Regions from separate parts of the Bacillus sp. FJAT-27231 genome, predicted to be linked through region 1. Evidence: riboswitches for the same ligand, from Rfam matches in the RefSeq annotation. Region 1 holds a riboswitch; the other holds the start of a gene.
The links. Region 1 has a riboswitch for cyclic di-GMP ahead of AC623_RS11765 (hypothetical protein). Riboswitches for the same ligand answer to the same signal wherever they lie in the genome.

Region 2: another riboswitch for cyclic di-GMP. It lies ahead of AC623_RS04415 (hypothetical protein); the one in region 1 lies ahead of AC623_RS11765 (hypothetical protein).

Annotation. Positions count from the first base shown of each region.
Region 1 is NZ_LFZU01000001.1:2,474,736-2,482,766, reverse strand. Features, by position in the region: gene AC623_RS11790 (hypothetical protein) at 1-398, opposite strand, end outside; gene AC623_RS22125 (hypothetical protein) at 645-779, shown strand; gene AC623_RS11785 (excalibur calcium-binding domain-containing protein) at 1,257-1,523, opposite strand; gene AC623_RS11780 (acyltransferase family protein) at 1,814-2,968, opposite strand; gene AC623_RS11775 (hypothetical protein) at 3,395-3,790, shown strand; partial or broken gene AC623_RS21075 (DUF3885 domain-containing protein) at 3,892-4,539, shown strand; gene AC623_RS11770 (AraC family transcriptional regulator) at 4,610-5,473, opposite strand; cyclic di-GMP riboswitch class I at 5,729-5,814, shown strand; gene AC623_RS11765 (hypothetical protein) at 5,870-6,082, shown strand; cyclic di-GMP riboswitch class I at 6,501-6,592, shown strand; gene AC623_RS11760 (hypothetical protein) at 6,650-6,952, shown strand.
Region 2 is NZ_LFZU01000001.1:923,393-931,423, forward strand. Features, by position in the region: gene AC623_RS04400 (Zn-dependent hydrolase) at 1-540, shown strand, start outside; partial or broken gene aspA (aspartate ammonia-lyase) at 892-2,338, shown strand; gene AC623_RS04410 (FMN-binding glutamate synthase family protein) at 2,510-4,177, shown strand; cyclic di-GMP riboswitch class I at 4,250-4,336, shown strand; gene AC623_RS04415 (hypothetical protein) at 4,388-5,278, shown strand; gene AC623_RS04420 (methyl-accepting chemotaxis protein) at 5,446-7,155, shown strand; gene AC623_RS04425 (helix-turn-helix transcriptional regulator) at 7,393-8,031, opposite strand, start outside.

The DNA of each region.
Region 1 (8,031 bases):
GGATCGTCGGTTATATCTCTGTTGTCACGATCATTATGATCAGGGCCAAGGTCATTGGTGTCATCGCCCGGAATCAAATCGTTATCCCGGTTTGCGTCGTTGTCATCGCCCGGAACCAGATCGTTATCCCGGTTTGTGCCGTTATCATTGTCACCAGGAAGCAGGTCATTATTCTGATTTGTATCGTTATTGTCACCAGGGAGCAGATCATTATCTCGATTCATATTGTTATTATTATCATCATTAGGAAGCAGTTTATTGTCCTCGTCTACATCGTTTTGATTAATCTCATTCTGGTCGTTTAGATTATTGTCAGCTGGATCATTATTATTGCATCCTATCAGCATGCCGATAGCTAGAAAAAATACGGGCAATAATTGTAACCATTTTTTAGTCATTGTTTATGTCCTCTCTTTCCATTATGTTTTGTTCGCTTCATATGTTGTTCAACTTCTTTAGCTTTTATGCAAGCCAATTTATATAACCGAGAAATTCGTCGAAATTTTTATTTTAATAAAACTTCACATTGAAAACGCTTTCTATTATAGTGGAAGTAGAAGAACTTTTTGCGCAGGGATCATACCTTCCACATTAAATGGTGTGATAAAAGACAAAGAAATTAAATAAGAGGAGGAAAAACAATAATGAGAAAAAACAACGTAACTCTGTCTAATTTTGTTATGAAAGATCAATTTGACTTAAATGCTTATTTGGTGTATTTGTTTAATAAATTTTATAGTGACGTGCCGGCTAGGAACAAAGGAAAAATGGTAAAATAACTAAGTGAGCCATTCAAGTATTGGTTTAATATATTTGTATGTATTTTGCTGATGAGATCTCTATAAATTGAATGCTAAGCTGTCTTGCTTTTGTCAGTTAAAAAGGAAATCGATCTGTTACTCTTCTCCTTTCTTCTCCACCTCGTATAATAGAGATCGCCTGATTCACGTTGCCTTTTCCATCCGCTCTAATTTAAAGTGACCCTTCATCTATTCATCTCATCAGCTTTGTCGACGTCTATTGAATCATTATGGTGATTGCCTATTTCTTCATACCTTTTTCGACTTTCCCATCTACAAGTGAATTTTTTCAATTTCGCAGTACCACAGCCTTATTTCAAACAACACGATGACATGAATAGCAGCTAAATAACAGCATTTAAAAGCAAAAAAATAATGAAGCGGGTGAGCTTGATTGAAGGCTCATCCGCTTCATTATTTTTATTGTCATCGATTATCATGCTCCCAATCTACTGTTTATCTTTCACAAGCAATGCCGTCTTTATCTCTATCTAATGTTGAATTAGCATGATAAAGTGCCGCTGAAATATACGGCTTATACTTTGTTTTTCCGCCTTTATTTTTTACCTTCGCATCTTTCGCTACACCGCCTTGATAAGCTTTATTCAGCTCGGTGCAGTTTTTGTAAGACGCTGCAGCTGCATCGGTTGAAGAGGGAGAGACTGCTGATAGGCCTAAAAGTAAAGTTGAAGATACAAAAAGGGCAGCAATACGTTTCACAATCAATCGGCTCCTTATAAGTTTAGTAGTAAAGTAATTCTCTAACAGGTTTTGAAGAAGATTAATCATTTTTTGACATCTTCCGTAATATATCGATAATACCATTTATTTACTGGTGTGAAAACAATAGATGAATAAAAAGTTCTATTTATTTAGCTTTCTCTTAATGTTTATACATAAAAATTGGGGTGATTCTTTAAAATTGTACAGGCCCTGAAAAAGATACCCTATAAAATTGAGGTTTTCGCAAATCGATCGCTCTGGCAAGTAGACTGGCCTGTTCATCTTTCTCATTACATCAAATTTTTTAAGTAAGGGAGTCTTCGCCAAACAAATTGGCTAATCAGAAAGCTAAAGACGATCCCTAAAACGGATGAAAGTAAAAATTGCGATACAACGGATAGTGAAAGTGCTGCCAAGCTGTATTGAAGAGCAACGACAACCGGTACATGAAGAAAATAAACAACAAATGTATTGGATGCCATACTTTTCAATAAGTGATTAGAACGGCTTCTCATTTCTCTGAATAATGTAACCAGTCCAATAATAAGAGAGATGCAAAGAAATGCTTCCACAAAAGACTTGGCAAGCGATCCTATATTCCAGCCGCCTTTTGTTAAATAAGGGAAAACGAAGCTTCCGCCAAAATATAAAATAACAGTCATTACTAATCCCGCTGCTAGCCAGAGAAAGCCTGTTTTACGAGGAAATGTGAACAGCCAGTTACGCTCGTAAGCTAGAATTCCTAAAAAGAAGAAGCTGGCATAGTGTGGAACGTGAGCAAATTCTGCTTGAATAATGCCTAAAAATCCAATCCAGCGATCAATTGGGAACCAAATACGAATGACGAATGTCACTAGAGCAAGAATAATTAAAAAGAAAATAATCTGCCAAGTATGAATTATCGTGGGCGGCTGTTTTTCTCTCGGCATTGGCACTAGCTTCCTCCACCATACGAACAGTAGAGTATAGACAAGCAGATGCTCTAAAAACCACAAATGCCCAAACTGCATATCTGGCCATGATGGCCCGGTCCAATGTGCAGGCTTTTCCCCAAAACCAAAAAAGATCTGACTGTAATAAGTAAAGAAAGAAATCGGCTCGTAACCGCGAAAATGTATGTAATACACGTACATTAAAACCGGCATCATGATAAAAAAGCCTAACAATAAAGGAATGCCAATCCGCTTAAAACGTTCAATTAAAAAACGGCGTGGTCCTTTTCTGGCAAACGAAGCTGGTACAAAATAGGCGGATAAAAAGAAAAACAAGCTCATAAAAAAGGCTGCATTGACAGTGAAAAATCGTCCCAGCCACGGAATCGACTCAGCTGATTGAAAGTACCACCAGCCGCCTGGCCCATATGCTTGCCCGGCATGATGGACGATTACTAGCATGATCAGGGCGATTTTTAATTGATCGATAAAATCTAGTCGTTTTTTCTCCAAATGAATAATCCCTTCTTCCTATAACATTTTTAGTTAAATGGTAACAGATAATGAAGAGGTTGGAAATATTTTTATGTGGCGGCAAAACATTTGAGCGTCCACTTAAGAACTTAGATAAGAGATCGATCACAAAGATGGAGCATCTATAAAATTATTTTATGACAGTAGAAAAATTAAATAACCACCCCAAAAAGTGAAATGAACTTTAAAAGAGCAGTTCCATCATGTCTAGTAAAAGAACTTATAGCTGAATATAGAATAAAAAAGCTCTCCTTATAGATATGTCCACTTACAATATGGATTTACTTCGGGATGTTAAGGGATTGACTATGAGCTGGTTTGTGTTTTAATGGCAAGGGGCACGTATAATTGGCAGAAATTGAACCGTGCAATTCTTATTGAGAAGTTTGTCCAAGGTGGTATAGTATGAAAAAGAAATATTGCTTGCTGAACTTTATTTTATGTTCAGGTTTTATTCTTAGTTCTATTCTCTTATTGCTTATGGCATACAAAGGTTTTGATGGACCGTATGCATTTAAATTTATAGCAGGCTATCTTATTTATCTTTTTATTATGGCAGTATATCTCTTGGTAAGAATGCTGATAAATCTAAGAAAGTTAAATAAGATTGAGATTAGGAGAAGACTATTTAAGTTTATAAGTTTGTTCCTTTTACTTAGTGCCATAAGCTATATGCTTAATTATTTTTTCTGGCCGGCGAAGAATCAATCTTATACCTTTTTATTTTCAGCGTTAGGGTTTTCTTTCGGGGGAACTTTTATCGGTTCCCCTTTCTTTAGAGAGGAAGAATCAAAATTGTAATATGTTCGATGGATAATGTAAAAGTAAATTAACGGTGTTTCCTAAAGGGAAGAGAAAGGCTATCATCGATAGCCTTTCTCTTTTACTAGTGAGGGCTAAGGATGAAATTAGACGATTATATGCACAAAGCCTTTCCTCATTTAGCACTTCGGCCGCCTTTATTTTAAAACTGGGAGAATTGGCATTCGTTTTGAGTTAGGTGAGGACTATGACTCTGACGAAGTGAAGTAGACGAAAATTGTTCTTATTTACAAGGAGTCTATGAAAGAGCGGCTCGTTTATTTGAGTCTTTGCGTGTACCTGACGATTCTATTTACGTGGTAGTAAATGTTAACGATTTTGCGGATAGTCATGCTTTCAAACATAAATTAAAGACCTTTTCTCAGTATGTAAAGGAGAGATCTTCTTTGTATAAGTTACATCATTATGTAATCCCTTATATTTTCCCGGATGACGATGAAGATAGAAGGTTTAGAACTCATTGATTTACTTTACCATGCAAAACATCCCAGCTTAGATACATTTCGATGTTAAAAGCAATTTGCAAACACGATCTAGGGATACGGCCAAGTATTTTTCGCTGAGTCTATTTCATAAATAGGGATAAACAGACAATTTTTCATATATGTGATGGTCGGGGCTGTGATGTAGTAGCCGCCTCGCCTGAAACGATTAAGGGAATTTATAAAAGGTACAATGGCTGGATATTAGATGATGATAGAAACAAAATTGATCAAGTATTTAAATAAGGGAAACACCAGGAAGCTGGCGTTTCCCTTTAAGCGGATGAAAAAATGGCCAATAGTATAGAATCTTTTCTTATTTAATCGGGACCCAAATTTCATTATAAGAATTTGAACGATACGGATAAGGGTCTATATAAGCTTCGAATGAAGCAGCTTCAGCTGGTTCATATCCATTAGAAGGGAACCATTCCGAATAAATTTGTTTCCAAGTTTCTATAATAGCACTGGGGACTGGTCCTTCTACTTCAAAAACAACCCACTTAGCTGCTGGGAAATGAATAGCTGGCCATTCAGCCGATAGGTCTTCCGCGTTGCATTCCACAGCAATCCAATAGTCCGTTGTATTTTCTTTTTCATTAAAGTTCGAACAAATTCCTAACAACCCTTTAATGTCTCCATTGTTTAATTGCAGCAAGCGGTCAGAAGTTCCATTTCTATTCATCTCCTCCCAAAATTCCGGTATGCCGGGAATTCCGACGTTCTCGGTGTTATTGGCAAATAGGCGTTTCATTCCTACTGCTTTGAAAGCATCTCGTGTGACGATACGATAGTTCATTGGTTCTGCTCCTTTCAAATTCACTTGAATTGCAAGACGGTTATAAGATCGCAGCTTTCCGACTTCTTTCCGAACTTCACTCGGTGCTATACCGTGCTGCTTACGAAAAGCTTTTGAGAAAGATTCCGGAGTGTCATAGCCATACTTCAAGGCAAGGTCGATTATTTTAATGCTAGTATTAGACAATTCTTGGGCTGCTAATGTTAAGCGGCGGCGACGCAAATATTCACCAACGGACATATCAGTCAAAATCATGAACGTACGCTGAAAGTGAAAAGGAGAAATATTCGCCTGTTTGGCAATCTCTTCTATGGTGATTTTGTCTGTTAAGTGTTCTTCCATATAATCAATTGCCTTTTGCAAGGATTCTACTAATGCCATAGCCTTCAACTCCTTAATCTAATTATAATCATTGCTTTGTTTTCATCCTGTTATTTTGTGCTCTCAGGGGACAGCTTGAATGATAGAGCCATCATCTTTTGGGAATAATTATGTGAATATAATTTTTTGCGAGATCGCTGATTAAAACAACCTAGAAAATAATTTTCTTACGGGGAGTATTGACCCTGATATCATTTTCCTATAAGATTCTTATGATATTATCATTATTTTGTTTGCGATGATAGAACGTCAACCTAATGATAAAGGCAAACTTATCGAAAGGTAAGGACGCAAAGCCACGGGTCTAAGATTGGTTAAATTATGATAGCCGGGCTGCCAAATAGGAAAATTAGTACCCTATTTGGTGACAATACGTTTAAAAGTAGGGGGCTAGTTATGCAAGAAGAATTAAAAGAAAATATTCAAAAATTTTACACTTTAATGGAGGCTTATCCAGATACTCCTGATTCAGCGTTTGATTTTGTTGTTTTTTTACGATCATTCCTTAGGATAAAATCACCACTTCCTTTGCCAACAACAGAGGTTATGACAGTCCTTAAAATACATAAACCAGCGGTGTTTTTTTCTTTAAGAGGAATGGCAAAGTAGAATGACATGCTCGGATTTTTAACCGCGCTATCGACCGATTTTGAAGCGGCCGAGCAAAAACTAAAAGGCTTATTGGAAATGAATTAAATAATCAATATAAATTGCCAGCTTTTTATAAAAACGGCACTGAGAAAGGAAAAAAATACAAAGCTGAATTAAAAATTTCATAAAGCAGCCGAAGGAAAGACGTGGGTATATACAATGGCAGCCAGTACGTTACGATGTGCTGGCTTTTTAAGCTTGCAGCAGCCTAACTAAATGTCTTTCTGTTGATAGAGGTGCTTGTTTCAGCGGGCGGATTTATTTAGCAGAAGAAAGAGGCAATATACACGGATAGACAAATGATTGACCTGAATGATTTTATTGATATAATTCTTACAGTATTATTATTTTGTATATAATAATACTAAATTATTTTTAATGATAAAGGCAAACTTATCGAAAGGTAAGGACGCAAAGCCACGGGTCTAAGGTTCACAAGCTCTGAACAATGACAGCCGGGCTGCCAAGTAGGAATAGGCTTCCTTATTTGGGTAATTACACGATTGAAGGTAGGGACCAAACTTGATGGAAGAGAACAAAGAACTAAGCAAAAGCATTCAACAATTTTATGAGTTATTAAAGAGGTGTCCAGATAATACCGAAGCTGCTTATGATTTTGTAGCTTACTTACGATCCTTATTAAAAATACAATCGAAAGTGCCTTTGCCAGCTAATGAAATTATGACGCTATTAAAAAAATATAAACCTCATGTGTTTTATACGTTAAAGAAAATGGCTAAAAAGAATTTGATGCTCAATATTTTGACTGGAGTACCTGCAAATGTAGACGCTGCTGAAGAAAGGCTAAAAAAACTAGCCAATAGTTAATGATTCAATAAACACTACACCTCGAAACACATAAACAATCAATCTAAAAACAAGTCATTAAAGCTAGCTGTCTGGCATAAAACCAAAACAGAAAGAGGCATCACTCTTAGAAGAGGTGCCTCTTTCTGTTTTCCGGCAGATAGGGGAGGACCTTCCCGAGAAAACAGAGAGAACTTATAATAATATCAAATTTCAATGTGTGAAAAATTCAAATATTGACAAACCTAATTCTAAACGATTAGCAGCCTTAGTTTTAATGAGCCTTTCTTTAAATAGTCATATCTATCGGTTTTCAGTTAACCTGTATTGCCTATTTTCCAATAATCCTTATTAAGGAAAAGAATACATTATCATTAGGTTATATAAAAAGGTAGCGATCTGGGGCATTAGGCGGATCAGAATTCTCAAGCAGTTCCTTCTGCCTTAGTTGTATTAGGTTAGGCATTGGCAAAGAGGGAGAGCCGCCTGTTCACAATCCTCGTATGCATCAACAGGAAGAAATGTTCAAATACGGTTCGGCCTTACATGCCAATGTGGTGATGGAATGGTTCCCAACATAGATAAAAATAAGATTAATTAATAAATAAACCGAGAAGTATTGTATATAAACTTCTCGGTTTATTTATTCTTACAAACTTCGGCGGTATACAGCCGGGATTTATATCTTTACATGCTAATGAAAATCGGTGTTACGGAATAGGGGAAGAAGCCCAGTCTATCGATTTTCTTCTTCCTACATAAAAGAGCTTGGCTGCAGCTTTACGCAAAATGAAAAGAATTAAAAAGCAATCTTTATTCCGAATAGCCTTTTCAACGAAGTATGTATTGCTAATCATGTTTGGGATCATTTATATAGAGCAAAAATGATTGATTTCTGTTTTCTCAATTCCTTATAAAAACTGAAACTAACTTAGCGTGGAGAACTATGTGCTGTGAATAACTGAAAAATGAATGGCATTGGGTCGGAAGAGGGAGCTATAAATTAGGCTTTCGTTCTATTTTGTAATAAGTAAAATTTTTTATTTTTTACCTGAATAATAAGGAACGACGAAAGTGACACCTTCTAAAGAACCAGTAAC
Region 2 (8,031 bases), 1.6 Mb from region 1:
CATTGTCGTGAAGACGAGACAGATTTAGTCGGTTCTGTCGGCAAATTAAATGTTTTTCCTAATGCTACTAATATTATCCCAGGTCAGGTTGAATTTAATCTTGAGGTGAGAGGGGAAGATGGAGACCGAATTTACAAAGTCGTGGATCTTATCCGAGAGAGCTGGAAAACCATCGCTCAAAAAAGACAAGTAGAAGTCGAGGAAGAAATCTTTTTACGGCAAGACCCTATTGACCTCGATCAAGAAATCGTTAGTATCTTGCAGCGTACGGCTGAGGAAATGAAGGAGCCATACAGAACCTTTGCCAGCATGGCAGTTCACGACGCTGCCCACATGGCGGCTGTCACAAAATCAGCGATGATCTTTGTAAAAAGCATCAATGGGAAAAGTCATTGTCCAGAAGAGATCAGCCTCCCTGAAGACATTGAAAAAGCGGGAAACTTGATGTTAAAAAGCCTTATGAATATCGACCGGGAGTTATCAAAAAATATGACGGAGAAGAATGGTACCCAAGTATTCAGAGAAGCAGCTAATAGATAACATTATTTTTAAAGGGAGCAGGTAACTGTAAGTGGCCAGCTCCTTCTTTTTATATTTTCAAAAAATGCTATAGATAGATGAGAATGTGCTATAGTTGGATATGGAGAGGAATTTTTGTGACAGAAAAAATATTCTTCTAGTAACATTGACTTACACACAGTCCAGTTGTATTCTTAATTGAGTATATTTTAGGAATAATTCCTAAAAATGGATTTGGATCAAGTGCTGTAAAAAAGAAGGTTGTTTATGATGTAAAGAATGTATAGTTGATTTTCAGACATTTTTTAGAGTCGATAATAAGAATTGTTCTAGGTACAGCATGTCAGAGAGAAATGTTTCTGAAAGGAATGGATTTACAATGGTCAAAGATAAAGTGAGAATTGAAAAAGATTTTTTAGGTGAAAAAGAGATTGCTTCAAATGCATACTATGGCATCCAAACAATGCGTGCTTCTGAAAACTTTCCTATTACTGGTTACCGCATTCATGAGTCATTAATCAAAGCGTTGGGGATAGTGAAAAAAGCAGCGGCATTGGCAAATATGGAGACTGGCCGTTTACATAAAGAGCTTGCTGAGGCCATTGTCCAGGCGTCAGAAGAAGTAATAGAGGGAAAATGGAATAACCAGTTTATTGTCGATCCAATTCAAGGCGGGGCTGGTACTTCAATAAATATGAATGCGAATGAAGTAATTGCGAATCGCGCACTCGAATTATTAGAGCACGAAAAAGGTAATTATCGTTATTTAAGCCCTAATAATCATGTGAATATGTCACAGTCTACGAATGATGCTTTTCCTACTGCTATTCACATTGCTGTACTCGCATCGCTAGAAAGCTTGCTTACGACGATGAACGAGATGCACAAAGTCTTTAAGGAAAAAGCGGCGGAGTTTGACCATGTAATTAAGATGGGCCGTACTCACCTTCAGGATGCTGTTCCGATCCGTCTAGGCCAGGAATTTGCTGCGTATAGCAATGTCGTAGAGCGCGACATGGAGCGAATTCAGCGATCACGTACTCATTTGTACGAAGTTAATATCGGAGCAACAGCTGTCGGAACAGGATTGAATGCTGATCCGGCCTATATTAAGAGTGCAACTAACCATTTAGCTGCATTAAGCGGGTTTCCTCTAGTGAGTGCGAGCCACCTCGTTGACGCGACTCAGAACACAGATGCGTACACTGAAGTGTCTGCGGCTTTAAAAATTTGTATGATTAATATGTCTAAGATCGCTAATGATCTCCGGTTAATGGCTTCCGGTCCGCGCGCAGGGCTTGCTGAAATTAGCTTGCCGGCACGCCAGCCTGGCTCATCCATCATGCCCGGAAAAGTCAATCCGGTCATGGCAGAAGTGATCAACCAAATTGCTTTTCAAGTAATCGGAAATGACCATACGATTTGTTTAGCTTCTGAAGCAGGGCAGTTTGAGTTGAACGTGATGGAGCCTGTATTAGTGTTTAATTTACTTCAATCTATCAATATCATGAATAATGGATTCCGCACTTTTACAGAGCGTTGTCTTTCTGGCATTGAAGCGAACGTAGACCGCATGGAAGAGTATGTAGAAAAAAGCGTAGGAATCATTACAGCGGTTAATCCTCATATTGGATATGAGGCGGCTGCTCAAATCGCGAAAGAGGCGATCGCAAGCGGTAAGTCAGTTCGTGAACTGTGCTTGCAGCAAGGAGTTTTAACAGAGGAAGAAATAGATCTTATTTTAAATCCTTTTGAAATGACTGAGCCGGGTATTGCGGGTTCTGCGTTTTTAAATAAGCACACTGTTAGTGCGAAATAGTCACGAGTAACTAAAAGAGCTTTCGAAAAAAGTGTAGGATGATACACTTTTCGGAAGCTCTTTTTATTTATTAAACTGATGTGCTTCCGTCTCAACTCTCTTCATTGCATACATTCTTTTATCTACGTACAAATTAAGAGAAGTTGAATTGTATGACTTGGAGGGGTAATCATGAACGTTGCAGATTTTTTGATTATTATGGGCGCTGTTGTGTTGGCCATTGTTTTCATTATCCTTGTTGCTTTTCTAGTTTATATGGTTTTATTTGACCGCAATCAGAAAAGCCATTCGATTCTAAGAAATTACCCGCTGCTTGGGCGAGTCCGTTATTTCCTTGAAAAGATCGGACCGGAGATGCGGCAATATTGGTTCAACAGTGACACTGAAGGACGGCCTTTTTCTAGAGAGGATTACGAACATATCGTTAAAAGTGCTAAATATAGCCGTGATGTTGTTGGGTTTGGATCAAAGCGCGATTTTGAAGAGGAAGGTTTTTTTATACGGAATGACATGTTTCCGAAGTTAACAGAGGAACTGAAAATGGATAAGGAGGCAAAGGTATTAACGCAAAGATATATTTTATTAAAAGATCCTCTTTTCATGCAAAGAGAGGAAAAACGGGAAGACAATGAAGCGCTCGCTTATTTATTGCATGATGAAGACGCAGTAGTGATCGGACCTACTGCAGAGCAGCCTTTCATTGTTAAAGGATTGATTGGCATGTCAGCAATGAGCTACGGTTCGCTAGGCGATCGGGCTATTACAGCCTTATCAGAAGGATTGGCCTTGGCAAAGGGATCGTGGATGAATACAGGAGAGGGTGGATTGTCTCCTTATCATTTAAAAGGCGGCGTCGATATTATTATGCAGATCGGTCCGGGCTTATTTGGGATTCGTGATAAGCAAGGCAACGTCGATTGGGAAGAATTAAAACGAAAAAGCGAAATCCCCCAAATAAAAGCATTTGAAATTAAGCTGGCTCAAGGTGCTAAGGCACGCGGCGGGCACATTGATGCGGAAAAGGTAACTCCAGAAATCGCGGCGATACGAAAAGTGGAGCCATATAAATCTATTGACAGCCCTAATCGCTTTCGAGATTTTAGTGATGTACCGGCCATATGTGAGTTTATGGAGAAAATTCGCAATCAGACTGGAAAGCCAGTCGGGATGAAAATCGTAGTCGGCAGCAATGATAGTGTAGAAGAGTTGGCTAAGTATATGAAGGAAACTGGAAAAGGCCCTGACTTTATTACGGTGGACGGGGGAGAAGGCGGAACAGGAGCTTCTTACCAAGAGCTAATTGACAGTGTTGGATTGCCGATTAAATCGGCTTTGCCTATTCTTGTAGCGACTCTTCAGAAATACGGAGTGCGTGAACGGGTAAAAATTATCGCTTCCGGCAAGCTGTTTACCCCCGATAGGATCGCGATTGCTCTGGCGATGGGAGCAGACCTTGTTAATATTGCACGTGGGTTTATGATTACGGTCGGATGTATTCAGACATTGAAATGCCAATCCAATATTTGCCCGGTAGGAGTGGCGACGACTGACCCTGATTTGCAAAAAGCACTCGTTATTGATGAAAAGAAGTACCGGACAGCGAATTATTTAATCACGCTTCGACGAGGGCTGTTCCGCCTTTCTGCTGCTGCGGGTATCGAATCGCCTATTCATTTTGAACCGAAACATGTGATGCATAAGGACGACAAAGGAGTCGTCACTTCACTAGAAGATATTTTCCATGAGGTAGAACGCCAAATAGGAACGGATCAAAGTGTGAAAAAGAAGGATGAGGCTCCTTATCAACAACAGCCTTCTATTGAGACAGGTCTTATTTAAAAAGACACAATTCATTCTAGCTATTTTTTTTATAAAATGTTTAAACAATTGCTGCGTTTCCTCCGATAAAAAAAGAGTAAAAGGCAAACTTGGTGAAAGCCAGGGGCGCAAAGCTACGGACCTAAGCAGTGAAGACTGTATGGCCGCCGGGCTGCCATTCTCCTCGTAATTGAAGAGCAATGGCCATTCAATCATGAGGAGGAAAAGAGGATGGGCAAAGTAAGAAAGTTGTTTTTGCTAATGGTTGTGTTATTAATGGCATTCCTAATGGTGAATGAGAGAGCGGCGGCAAGTGAAGGAAGCGGGCCTCGTTCCACATGGTTATGGGATACGCAACAAATTGTCACAAATAAAGATCAATTGCTTACTTTCATGCAAGAACATCAAGTTAGCCAAGTGTATTTGCAAATTAATGGCAGTATTTCAATGGATCGTTACAAAGAGTTTATTAAACAAGCACGGCTGAAGGGCATACAAGTACATGCATTAGATGGCGCTCCATCTTGGGTATCGAGCCAGGGACTTTCCCAGCAGCGCAGCTTTTTCTCATGGGTAACAAATTATCAATCAAAGGCATTACCGGAAGAACAGTTTACAGGCATCCATTTAGACGTGGAACCTTATTTATATGCAGACTGGAACAGTCAGTATAAGAAAACAGTTTTAGCGTATCAAACACTTTTATTAGAAGCTCGGCAGTCTTCTCAGCGCTTAGGTTTGCCTCTTGCAGTAGACATTCCGTTCTGGTTTGATGGACAGTCTTATAGCAATACTTTAGGAAAAGGAAAGCTATCAGAATGGGTCATTTCCAATACAGATGCCATTACGATCATGGCTTATCGCGACACTGCCATTGGAGCGAACGGTATTATTGAGCTCGTACGCAACGAAATGAACGACGCTGCATTGAAACATAAAAAGGTATCGATCGGAGTGGAAACAACTCCTTCCGCGGAAGCAAATTTTGTCTCTTTCTATGAAGAAGGAGAAAGCTATATGTGGGAGCAATTAAATAGCACTAGCTCTTATTATGAGCAACTTTCTAGCTTTAATGGCTTTTCCATCCATTCCTTACACGGCTGGATGGCATTGAAACCATAAAATATGAAACGCGACTTTTTTAGTCGCGTTTTTTGTTTGCTTTTTCTTTCTTTACTAAGTTTGTGGTGTGAGAAAAAATTTTTTGTTAAGTGAAATAAGTACTACATAATCTGGGTTAAACGTCCGATATAACTTAATAAAAACTTCGCAAAAGAGGGAATAAAATGATGATTTTAAATAATTTGAAAATAGCTCAAAAGCTGTTAATGCTAATTATTCTTTTTGCAGTGATGGGAAGCGCTGTTGGTATGGTGGGGTACAAGAATATGAGAGACATGGCTTCTGGATCAGAAACCATGTATAAGGAAAATGTACAACCAATCGATTGGCTTGGACGGATTAATACTAATAACCGTGCGATTGATTCTTTTACGTTAGAGGCATTAATTACTAAAGATTCGGCTAGATACAATGAGTTAATGACGAATATTAGTGATGCGATAAAAGAAAATAATGAGAACATGAAGAAGTATAAAAAAACAAACTTATCTTCCGAAGAAGAGAAGACATTAGAAGTTTTTCAAACAACGTTACTTCAGTTCTCGGAAGTGAGACAACAAGTGCTCGATTTGGCTAAACAAAATAAAAAGGATGAGGCATACGCCCTTTATGTTCAATCGGCAGCTGAAAAACGCACGCAAATTAACAAGGCGATCAATGATTTGCAAGAGTATAATGAACAGTTAGCGAACAAAATTAAAGAGAGAAACAATGAGAAATTAAAGACAGCTACATCCATTTTAATAACAGTTAGTTTAGCAGGAATCGCTATTTCCATTTTAATTGGACTCGTGATAACACGAAGCATTGTGAACCCAATCAGACAAATCCAATCTTTAATGTCCCGAGCTGAAGATGGCGACTTTACAATTGCAGGAAGCTATCGTTCTAAGGACGAAATTGGGCAGCTTGTTTCCTCTTTTAATAACATGATTAATGGTTTAAAACAAATTATCAAAACAGTTAGCGAAACCTCTGAGCTCGTTGCCGCTTCTTCTGAGGAGTTAAGTGCTAGTGCCGAGCAAAGCAGCCGAGCGGGGGAAAGTGTTTCCATTAACATCCAAGAATTAGCTAAAGGCTCAAGCCGGCAATTACAGAGCGTCGGGGAAAGCACCAAAATTATCAATGAGATGGCAGGCTATGCTGAAAAAATCACTTTAAACGCGGAGCAGGCATCCCAAAAGGTAGCCCAAACGTCTGATATGTCATCTGAAGGAAAGCAGTCTATTGAAAAAGTCGTAAAGCAGATGAATTCCATAAACGAAAATGTGACAGGCTTAGGAATCTCTATAAGGGGACTTAGTGAAAGTTCAAGTGAAATTGGAAGAATTAACGAGGTTATTACAGCGATTGCGGCGCAAACCAATCTGCTGGCATTAAATGCCGCCATTGAGGCAGCAAGAGCAGGAGAAGCGGGGAAAGGCTTTGCTGTAGTAGCTGATGAGGTGAGAAAACTTGCCGAACAATCGGCAGCCTCAGCCGAACAAATCACAAATTTAATTGAAGTCATTCAGAACAATACAGGCCAGACGCTGCAATCCATGAAGTCAGCGGCAACAGAAGTGGAGGCCGGTCTGACTGTCGTACAAGAAGCCGGAGACTCCTTTGAGAAAATTGAACGCTCTATTCATGAAGTTGTAACCCAAATCAAAGATGTGGCTAGTGCCATTAACGAATTATCTTCAGGCACCGTACAAGTAGCCACTTCTATGAATATCGTAAAAGATGTAGCAGAAGAATCAGCCGCAAGCAATGAAAGTGTATCCATTGCGACAAAAGAACAGCTAGTGTCGATGGACGAGATTTCCACAGCTTCCGCTACTCTAGCGAAGATATCAGAAGAGCTGCAGCAGTTGATTACGAGATTTAAAGTGTGATTCTAAGTTGTGTTTATCAGGCTCTTGAAAGCATTAAGTGATTGAACGGCTAACGCAAAAATAACTATCACATAAGAGAAGACAAAGGCTGGGCCATCTAAATGCGAAGATTTAGATGGCCCAGCCTATTATAATACTCTCGAAATGTGTAGTTGGTCAATGTACTAGCGTGGAGAACGATTTAAGAGCTGGCGTTTATCGTAATGGCTGATGCTTTCTCATTGCAGAAGAAGCGGCTTATCCATTTTTTTGTATCATTCGTGATAACAAGCTAGTTCTATTCGTCACACCTAACTTTTTATAGATATTCTGCAAATGCTTTTTTATAGTGTGTAAGCTGACAAATAAATGATCAGCCATCTCCTGATTAGTGAGTCCTAATTGTAACAAATCACAAATTTTTTCTTCACTAGGTGTTAACTTTACATCTTCTATTGGGCTATTATTGGGTGAATGCTTGAGAATGTACTGAAGCTTGAGCGAGATAAAATGAGAAAGAAGGTCGATGCTGTTAGCTGCTTTATCATTAAAGCCGGCATTCCCCTGTTCTCCTATGAAGGAAATTCCACCAATTAATTTGTTTTGGCTTATTAAATAAACGCCCATTTCATGATAATGATGATGAGGCTTCATAAAACCATTATAAAACAGACTGTCTTCATACTCTTGTTTAGATACAATATCTTCTATCCGTAATACTCTGGTGTTAGATAACAGAGAAGATACACGTATCGGCAGCAAAAAATCCTCGTCATGGTAATGATGAATGTATTGATGAAGGGATTTCTCTGGTGTATTTCTAGTAACGGGACTATAAATTTCTCCTTTGTCTCTACATAGCCAGAAAATCGAGTGTTCAAGCCCAAAGTGTTTTTC